Regions from separate parts of the Chryseobacterium sp. W4I1 genome, predicted to be linked through region 3. Evidence: riboswitches for the same ligand, from Rfam matches in the RefSeq annotation. Region 3 holds a riboswitch; each other region holds the start of a gene.
The links. A riboswitch is a leader RNA that binds a small molecule or an ion and turns the genes downstream of it on or off. The one in region 3 is predicted to bind S-adenosylmethionine.
Positions count from the first base shown of each region.

Region 1: linked by a shared signal. The riboswitch ahead of QF044_RS20135 (TonB-dependent receptor) and the one ahead of QF044_RS16925 (TonB-dependent siderophore receptor) in region 3 are both predicted to bind S-adenosylmethionine.
Region 2: linked by a shared signal. The riboswitch ahead of QF044_RS20840 (alpha/beta fold hydrolase) and the one ahead of QF044_RS16925 (TonB-dependent siderophore receptor) in region 3 are both predicted to bind S-adenosylmethionine.

Region 1 covers NZ_JAUSXQ010000001.1:4,325,639-4,328,925, reverse strand. The annotation lists gene QF044_RS20135 (TonB-dependent receptor) at 1-1,459, opposite strand, end outside; SAM riboswitch class I at 1,543-1,639, opposite strand; gene QF044_RS20130 (type II 3-dehydroquinate dehydratase) at 1,883-2,290, shown strand; gene pckA (phosphoenolpyruvate carboxykinase (ATP)) at 2,430-3,287, opposite strand, start outside.
Region 2 covers NZ_JAUSXQ010000001.1:4,464,042-4,467,328, reverse strand. The annotation lists gene QF044_RS20845 (NAD(P)-binding domain-containing protein) at 1-472, opposite strand, end outside; gene QF044_RS20840 (alpha/beta fold hydrolase) at 474-1,412, opposite strand; SAM riboswitch class I at 1,473-1,580, opposite strand; gene QF044_RS20835 (glucosidase) at 1,766-3,287, shown strand, end outside.
Region 3 covers NZ_JAUSXQ010000001.1:3,638,656-3,641,942, reverse strand. The annotation lists gene QF044_RS16930 (outer membrane beta-barrel protein) at 1-749, opposite strand, end outside; SAM-I-IV-variant riboswitch at 872-969, shown strand; gene QF044_RS16925 (TonB-dependent siderophore receptor) at 1,255-3,287, shown strand, end outside.

The DNA.
Region 1 (3,287 bases), 690 kb from region 3:
ATTTTTTGTCATACGTCAGAATATTACTGGTGGTATAAGAAAGTGTCCTGGTATTTGATCTCGTAACAGATCCTCCAGTCTCACTTCCCTCTCCGATAAGCGGATTGGAGTAATAATGTCCATTGTAATTCACTAAATCAATTGAAAAGCTGGTTTTAAATTTCAGTTCCGGAAGGAAAGTAAACTCCAAAAATCCTTTTCCTGAGAAGTTATCCTCTTTGTTTTCATTTTTGTCTAAAGGAAGCGTTGCTGCAGCATTCTGATTCTGCAGTGCACTTGTAGGTCTGTATTTTCCGAAATCGTAAATTCTGTTTCCCTGTGCATCCAGTCGGTAGCTTCCATCTTCATTTCTCTCATAATAAGGATAAAAAGACGGAATTACCCTTGCTGCATTGATGATATTGTCTGTTCTTGAATCCGATGATGGCGGTGCATTCTGGATACTGTTGGTATAGCTTAAATTCACTCCTGCATTCAACCATTTTTTAACTTCAGTATTAACCTTCAATCTGGTTGCGAATTTTTGAAAACCAGACTCAATGGCAATTCCTTTATCATCCAAATACCCTAATGAAAAAAAATAATTACTTTTTTCGCTGCCCCCGCTGATATCAAAATCAACCTGACTTCTGGATGCTGTTCTTTGAAGAATATCTCGCCAGTCGTCATTCCATAAAGGTTTTGCTCCAGGAAGAAGTTTTCCGTCTGCTCCCACAGGATTTGGAAATCCGGCTCCGTAAGGATTGATCCCAAGTGCATTGACAAGATTATCACTTGCCATCTGTCCTGCCTGTTGTGAAGAGATCTGAGGAGACTTGTAACCATTTCTCAATGCTTCCCAATACAGCTGGAAATACTGATCCGTACTCACCTGCTTATAATCTTTGACCGCTCTGCTGGAAAATCCCTGACTGAGATTAAAATTCACTCTGGATTCTCCTTTCTTGCCGGATTTTGTGGTAATGATGATAATTCCGTTAGCTCCTCTTGAGCCGTATAATGAACTTGCTGTAGCATCTTTCAGAACACTGATGGATTCAATATCATTGGGGCTGATGGAATTGATGTTTCCATCAAAAGGAATTCCATCCACAACATATAAAGGATCACTGGAAGCACTTATAGAGCCCACTCCTCGAATCCTGATAGATGCCGTAGAACCCGGCTGTCCTGAAGCACTTACTGCCTGAACACCCGGAACCTGCCCTTCCAGAGCCTTTGTAATATTGGTAACAGGCCGGTTATTGATCTTATCACTTGAGATAGTGGCTACTGAACCTGTGTAGCTTGTTCTTTTGGCTTTACCATAAGCAATTACTACCACCTCATCAATTTCTTTTTCGGTGATTGTATCTTTTTTTGGCTTAATTTCCTGTGCCTGTACACTGATAATACCTAAGAAAAATACAGCGACTGGTGGAATCCAGATCTTAGAATTAAATAAACTTTTACTAATCATAATCAATTTTATTTATCATATATTAAAAATTAACCCCTTGCAGAAAAGTCAACAAAGGGCATCGATAAATACGATTAACCAAATGCTTATTTTTCCTTTAAGGCTGAATGTAACACCTTGCGCAGAGGCAGGTTGTTAAGATTTCACAGGGTCAGTTCCCTCCATCTTTCTTTATAAGCCGATCGAAATATGTTTGCAAATCTAAAAACAATTAGTCTACAAAACAAGTAGACTTTAAAATTTATTATTAATTTTTATCAAAATTTAAGTTAATTTTTAATTAAAGAATGTTATAACAGCTATTTATAGAATTATGAAAATATTAAACATGACAAATATCATTATCAATAACACAATAACATTCAAGTACAATTAAATTCAAAAAAAGTTCTATAATCAAACTAAACTTTTTAAATTTATACAATGAAAGTTTTAATTGTAAACGGCCCCAACCTGAATCTTTTAGGCAAAAGAGAACCTGAGATCTATGGTAGTATAACCATGGAAACCTGTTTGGAAGAACTGAAATCTGAATTCACTTCTCATGATCTGGAATATTATCAATCCAATATTGAAGGAGAAATTATTAACAGGCTTCAGGCAGATGATTTTGACGCAGTCGTAATTAATCCCGGTGCTTATACGCATTATTCGTATGCTATTGCAGACTGTTTAAAGAATATCAGTAAACCAAAGATTGAAGTTCACATCAGTAATATTTACAAAAGGGAAGAATTCCGTCAGAAATCTGTGACCGCTGCCAGTACAGATGCGGTGTTGTCCGGGTTTGGAATGGACGGATACAGATTAGCAATTTTAAGTTTGAAATAATAACAGAATTTCAGTGCTTTAACAAACGTGACATCCATTACTAGAATAGTACAAAACAGGCACTACAGAAAATATTGCATCGAACAAAAACCAAGTTAAGAAATAAAAAAGCCTCATCGTTGATGAGGCTTTTGTTGTATTAAGTAGTCTGCTGCTGAAGCTGAGGTCCTGAAGCAATTAACTTCTTCCCTTCTTCAGTATTACAGTACTGCTCAAAGTTTTTGATATATCTTGCAGCAAGATCTTTTGCTTTTTCTTCCCATTCTGTAGCATTGCTGTACGTTTCCCTAGGATCAAGGATACCTTCAGAAACATTTGGAAGCTGTGTAGGAATTTCAAGGTTCATGATTGGAACCTGAGTTTTAGGAGCATTTTCGATAGAACCGTCGATGATTGCATCGATGATTGCTCTTGTATCTTTCAGAGAAATTCTCTTTCCAGTTCCGTTCCATCCTGTATTTACCAAATAAGCTTTAGCTCCGTGCTCCTTCATTTTTCCGATCAATGTTTTAGAATACATTGTTGGGTGAAGAGTGAGGAAAGCTTCTCCAAATGCAGGAGAAAAAGACGGTTCCGGTTCAGTAATTCCTCTTTCGGTACCTGCCAGTTTGGAAGTATATCCACAAAGGAAGTGGTACTGAGCCTGGTTTTCATCCAAAATAGAAACCGGAGGCAATACCCCGAATGCATCAGCAGAAAGGTAAACGATCTTTTTAGCATGTCCTGCCTTTGATGGAAGAACAATCTTGTTGATATGGTAAATTGGGTAAGATACTCTTGTATTTTCTGTAATAGATCCGTCTTTATAGTCAGCTACACCATTGTGTACCACTACGTTTTCAAGAAGCGCATCTCTTTTGATTGCTCTGAAAATATCCGGTTCTTTTTCAGCTGAAAGATCAATTACTTTCGCATAGCATCCACCTTCGTAGTTGAATACACCATTGTTGTCCCAACCGTGCTCGTCATCACCAATCAGGAATCTTTTCGGATCTGC
Region 2 (3,287 bases), 830 kb from region 3:
GAACGGTTTTTGGCTTTTTGAAAATTTCAGATTCAATAACATTCTTCGTTTTTTCATCCTGAGAGGAAGTCACGACAATATTGACTCTTTTTTCACTTGAAACCTGGTTTAAAAGAAGTGGAAAAACATTATTTCTGGCAAGCTCGGCAAGAACTTTATTGAAATCTTCCGCTACAAAACCAAGTACGGAAACATTATTGATGCTGTAAATCTGTGAAACTTTTCCTGATCTTCTTTCTTCCACAAATTCATCAATCAGACAGGCTACGGCTTTTTCGGCGTCTGCTTCATTTACCAAAATAGAGATTCCATTTTCAATTGCTTGTTGGGAGATCACTCCTACACTGATACGTGCCAAGGTAAGCGCTTTGAAAATTCTTCCGTCTATCCCGATTTCACCTAAGAAATCTTCCCCTTCAAATTTGATAATTGATCTGTTCTTTAAAAACTTAATTTCGTTAGCATTTTTCATTCTACAAAATATTTTTTATGATATTATTTAATTGTTTGTATTCCATTAAGAAGGCATCATGCCCGTGAATTGACTGTATCTCGTGATAGAAAACCTCTTCTTTTCTCTCTCTCAGCTGTTCAAAGCACATTCGGATTTCTGAGGCGGGAAAGAATAGATCTGTATCTACAGCGATCAGGTGCATTCGTGCAGTGATCTTTTCCAGCTGATTTTCTTCAGTATTGATATTCATCAGCAAATGATTCATGAGCTTATAAGATTTTAAACTAAATCTTTCGTTCAATGCATTTCCATGGTAAAGAAGCCAGTCTTCTGATTCTAACCGATGGTTCTGATGATGATATTTGTTTTGAAATCTATCGTTTAAGGATTGAGGAGTTCTATAACACAACATAGCATGAATCCTGGCTTTTTGCAGGGGTTCATCATTTCCGTTCAGCAGAAATTTCTGAACCAGACACTGTGCATGAAGCCAATCGTGGGTCTTAAGATCGCAGGCAATAGGAATAAATATCTCTGCAAGCTGTGGCTGTTTGGCCAGCATCTCCCAAGCGATCCCGCCTCCTAGAGATCCTCCAATAATGGCATATAATTTTTTGATATGTAAAGCTTCGAGACCTTTCAGGAATATTTCTGCAATATCTGAAGGGGTGAAATCTTCGTATTCATCAATTAAAAAATGATCATATCCGTTTCCGGGAATATTGAAACACAGAACGGTATATTGAGTCGTATCAATGATCTGATTTTCACCAATCAGCTGTTTCCACCATCCTTTCTCTCCGGAAACATTTGAATTTCCGGTCAGGGCGTGATTGATCAGTATAATGGGTGCTGTAAACAGGTCTTTCCCGAAGAGCTGGTAGCTCAACGGGATATAGTATTCCTTTTGGGAATGAGTATGATACGAAAGATTAATATAGTTTAGTTCTGTTTTCAATTCTATTATTATTTAATACAATTGAAAATGCCACAGGAAATGGCTGAAAAGAACTTCAGTAAGTTATCTGTCCAAAATAAATTTGGTAGAACGTAGCACCTTCTTTGCTTGCACAAAGGGTTGCTAAGGTTTCATAGGGTCTAATCCCTCAACCTTTCTTGATAACATTTTCAATATTTGAATGAACGCTCTGCAAAGATAGGTGTTTTCTTTTAAATTTTTCAAAAAAAATATTTAATATTAAAAAAGCCCACAATTACAAGTGTTTCAGAGCTATATTAAGAATTATTCAGATGAAAGGAATTGGAATTTTTTTTCAAAAAAACTACCTTCGTACTGAAAAATGATGAGATATGAGTGCTGAAAAAGAGCGATTACAAGATATAAAATGGAAAAACTGGGGTCCTTATGTAAGTAACAGGCAATGGGGAAACGTACGGGAAGATTACAGTCCGGACGGGAATGCCTGGCATCACGCCAATCACAACAATGCAGAAAGCTACGCCTACAGATGGGGCGAAGAAGGGATCGCAGGCATCTCTGATGTAAAGCAGATTTTCTGTTTTGCCTTTTCATTTTGGAATAAAAAGGACAAAATAATAAAAGAGCGTTTCTTCGGACTGAGCAATCCTCAGGGAAACCATGGCGAGGATATCAAGGAGATCTTCTATTACCTGGATAATACACCTACCCACAGCTATATGAAAATGGTGTACAAATATCCTATCAATGCATTTCCATATGATGATCTTGTGGCAGAAAACGGAAGACGTAGTAAAAAGGAACCTGAATACGAGATCTTTGACACCGGAATTTTTGATAACGATGAGTATTTTGATATTTTTATTGAATACTGTAAGGCCGATCACAATGATATTCTGGCAAGGGTAACGGTTCATAACCGAAGTAAACAGGATGCCCCGATCGTCATAGCACCTACAGCTTGGTTCAGGAATAACTGGAAATGGGGCTACAATTCGTACAAGGCACAATTGAATGCTTCTTATGATGGATGTATAGACGTAAATCATGACAGTATTTCTATTAAGAAATTTTATTCAAGAAATCTGGCAGCGAAAAGCGCTTTCTGTGAAAATGAAACCAACACTCCTAAATTATACGGAAGTCCGTACCCGGGAAATACTTACTTTAAGGATGGAATCAATGACCATATCATTTACGGGAGCAATACGGTGAATCCTGAAAAAAGGGGAACTAAGGCTTCTTTTATCATTGATGAAATTATTGGTGCAGGACAGTCTAAAACATTTGATTTCAGGTTGTGTCCGGATGAAGTTGATGAACCTTTTGAAAGATTTGATGAGATTTTTAATAACAGAATTACTGAAACGAACGAATTTTATCAGGAGATTCAGAATGAAACCACAAATGAAGATGAAAGAAATGTACAGAGACAGGCTTTTGCTGGACTTCTCTGGAATAAGCAGTTCTATCACTATAACGTTGGAAAATGGCTGAAAGGTGACCCTAATCATCAGGCACCAAGAAATTTCAATGAATATGTAAGAAATACGGAGTGGAACCACCTTCACAATAAGGATATTATCTCTATGCCAGATAAATGGGAATATCCGTGGTATGCAACCTGGGACCTGGCATTTCACTGTGTTCCTTTTTCTATTATTGATGCTGAATTTGCAAAGGGGCAGCTTCTTCTCCTGACGAAGGAATGGTATATGCATCCGAACGGTCAGCTTCCCGCTTATGAATGGAATCTGAGCGATGTGAATCCACCGGTACATGCATGGTCTTGTTTCAGGGTATTTAAAATTGATGAAAAACAAAACGGTAAACCAGATCTTTTATTTCTTGAAAAAGTTTTTCAGAAACTTCTCCTGAATTTTACCTGGTGGG
Region 3 (3,287 bases):
TAATTGTCATTATTGTTATGGTAAATATCGTAGTTCAGCAATAATCTGTCCTGTCCAAGATCAAACGTCATTCCTGATTTTGCAAAATACCCACGTCCTATTCTGTCGGTATTGCTGTGAAGAAGTGCATCCTGATCACCGTTCAGCATACTTTCACGATAATTTTGGCCGACATTCAGCTGCCATCCGAAAAGCTTATTTCTTGCATTCAGATTTACAGAATTTGTTGTTCTGCTTCTGAATTTATCATAATTTGTAAATGAGTAATTTCCTGAATACGTTGCTGTTAAATATTTATTGGCATTTTTATTCGTAATAATATTCATGATGGCACCTCCGGAAGTCGCAGGAAATTCTGCTCCGGGCTGCGTGATCACTTCAATTTTTTCCACCGAATTGGCAGGCATTCCTTCCAGGAAAGAATTCAATTCATTTGAAGTAATGTTTAAAGGTCTTCCATTCAGATATACATCCAGAATTTTTCCCTGATACATCATTCCCGCAATATCTGTGGAAACCAGCCCCGGAAGTTTTTTTATTCCCTCCAGAACGTTACCGTTATTAAGCTGTGGCTGTTCAGAAAAATCAAAAATAGTACGGTCTGCTTTTTGTTCAACGGCTTTTTTAGTTTTAGTAATAACGACGCCTTCAATCTGCTTTTCTTTTTCTTGACTGCTACTGTTCGTCTTCTCCTGCGAATAGGCAAAAATAGATCCCAACAGGGATAAAGTTAATATAGTTCTTTTCATAATGTTTTTTTACTACTCTTCAGTTAGACGTAAAAAAGAACAATTTGTTACGGTAAAATTTGCGAAAAGTTAAATTTTTGGGCATTTATTTTTTTATTTCCGAAATAATTATATCTTTGCCAGGTAATTATCAAGAATCTCATAGATGGGATAGCAACCTGCAAAACAAGCAAGGTGCTGAAATAGATAAGCCGGTATGCCCGGAAAAAATGTTTATTCTCTATTTTCTCCCCATCTTGAAATTTTTGTTTTAAAAAATAAAATCAATGTTTAAAGACAAGGGAAATCACATTATCAATTTAAATTTTCGTTTCTCGGATCATGAAGAATCACTTCATTATTCTGACCTCTTTTCATGCCATTTCTACATGTGCATGTGTTGTTGTTTCTAGACACCTTTAAAAAATAATCTAACATTCCGGCTTTTCACGGTAACCTCTAAATAAAGGTTGCAGGAAAACTATTGCCTGAAAATTCAAACAATCATTAATAAAATACAAAACACATGCATACTTTCGAACATAAAATAATCATCGCTTCAGCAGTACTTATATCAGCATTTTATTTTGGACAAACAGATTCTACATCATCAAAAAAGATCGATGATGTTGTCATCCTAGGCTCAAGAGGAGCGGGGAGATCCCTTACAGAAACTCCGGTTCCTGTAGATATCATCAATATTTCAAAGATCTTACGACAAAGTCCTGTTAACAATATTAGCCAGGCGCTCAATTATGTGGTTCCATCATTTTCTTCCACCTCTCATACTGTGAATGACGGAACAGACTTTGTAGATCCGGCTCTTCTCAGAGGCCTGGGTCCGGATCAGGTTTTGGTTTTACTTAACGGAAAAAGAAGATACCAGTCCTCACTAATCAATGTTACCTTAACTCCCGGAAGAGGCTCGGTGGGAACAGATCTTAATGCTATTCCAGCGTTTGCCTTAGAGAAAATTGAAGTTTTAAGGGACGGAGCTTCTGCTCAATATGGCTCAGATGCTATTGCCGGAGTCGTCAATTTAGGACTTAAAAAAAGACTCGGACTATCAGGGCAGGTTTTTCTGGGAGGATATGTTTCTCCCGTTACCAATAATTTTTCCGGTGGAATAGATGGACAGACCATTTCGGCAGACCTTAATTACGGGGCGAAAATTGGCAGCAAAGGTTTTATCAACGTAACAGGATCGGTGCAGTATCGGGATCCCTATTCAAGAGCGGGAGTGAGGGAAGGAGATATCTTTAATGCATACAATGCCATTAATTACAGAGCTTTACAAAATGGTGTCAATATCGATGGGCTATATAAAAATATTACCAATACCTCTAATACCCAGCAGATTATCAATGCCGTAAAGCAGTATGCATCACAGGTTAATTATTTTTCACAGGATTTCAAGAATCAGATAGCGGGAGCAAATAGTATTACTGCATTACAGGGACTTTTGGGGAAAGATGTAACTGATCAGGAGCTTAAGTACAGAAATTTGGAAAGAAAAGATTTCAGTCTTAGATCTGGCCAATCCAAGTTACAGTCGGCACAGCTTTTTTTCAACTCTGAAATTCCGGTCAATGAAGACTGGAAGGTTTATTCTTTTGGTGGATATAGCTACCGTTTGGGAAATGCAGGAGGATTTTACCGTCTGCCCAATACAGAAAGAAACATCAATGCTGTTACTCCGAACGGTTATCTGCCACAAATTGAAGCAAATGTAAATGACTATTCGTTAGCCGGAGGGATCAAAGGAAAATGGAACGGCTGGAATGTTGATCTGAGCAATACCTTCGGGAAGAATGCTTTTAATTTTGGAGTCGTTAATACCTTTAATGCATCTTTGGGTGACCGTTCACCCAGAACTTTCGAAGCCGGAGGATCAGAGTTTTTGCAAAATACCCTGAATCTTGATTTCTCAAAAAAATATGATGTCCTTCACGGCCTGAATGTCGCTTTTGGAGGCGAATACCGTTACGAGAATTATAAAGTAAATGCGGGAAACGAAAACTCTTATGTATCCTATGATATTTTTGGACGTGTAGTTACTGCTGCTACTCCTGACAATGAGAAGGTCACTGATTTTTTCGGCGTTACAAGACCAGCCGGATCACAGGTTTTTCCGGGATTTAGTCCTGATAATGCCGTTTCCGGAAGCAGAAACAGTGTTGCTGCTTATGCCGATGTTGAAATTGAGCCTACCGATTGGTGGCTGTTAGAAGGAGCGGTAAGATTTGAAAACTATTCAGACTTCGGATCTACCTTTAATTATAAGCTGGCAACCAATATAAGATTGGCTAAAAACTTTAACTGGAGAGGGGCGGTTTCTACGGGTTTCCGGGCACCTTCTTTAGCACAAATCTACTACAGCTCTACATCTACGCTGATTCAGCAGGGAAAAACAACGCAGGTGGGAACCTTTAGAAATAATTCCGAAGCTGCGCAGGCATTAGGAATTCCCAAACTGAAACAGGAAACTTCGCAATCTTACAGTACGGGAATTACCTGGAAAATTCCGGCTTTGAGTCTCACATTTACAGCTGATGCCTA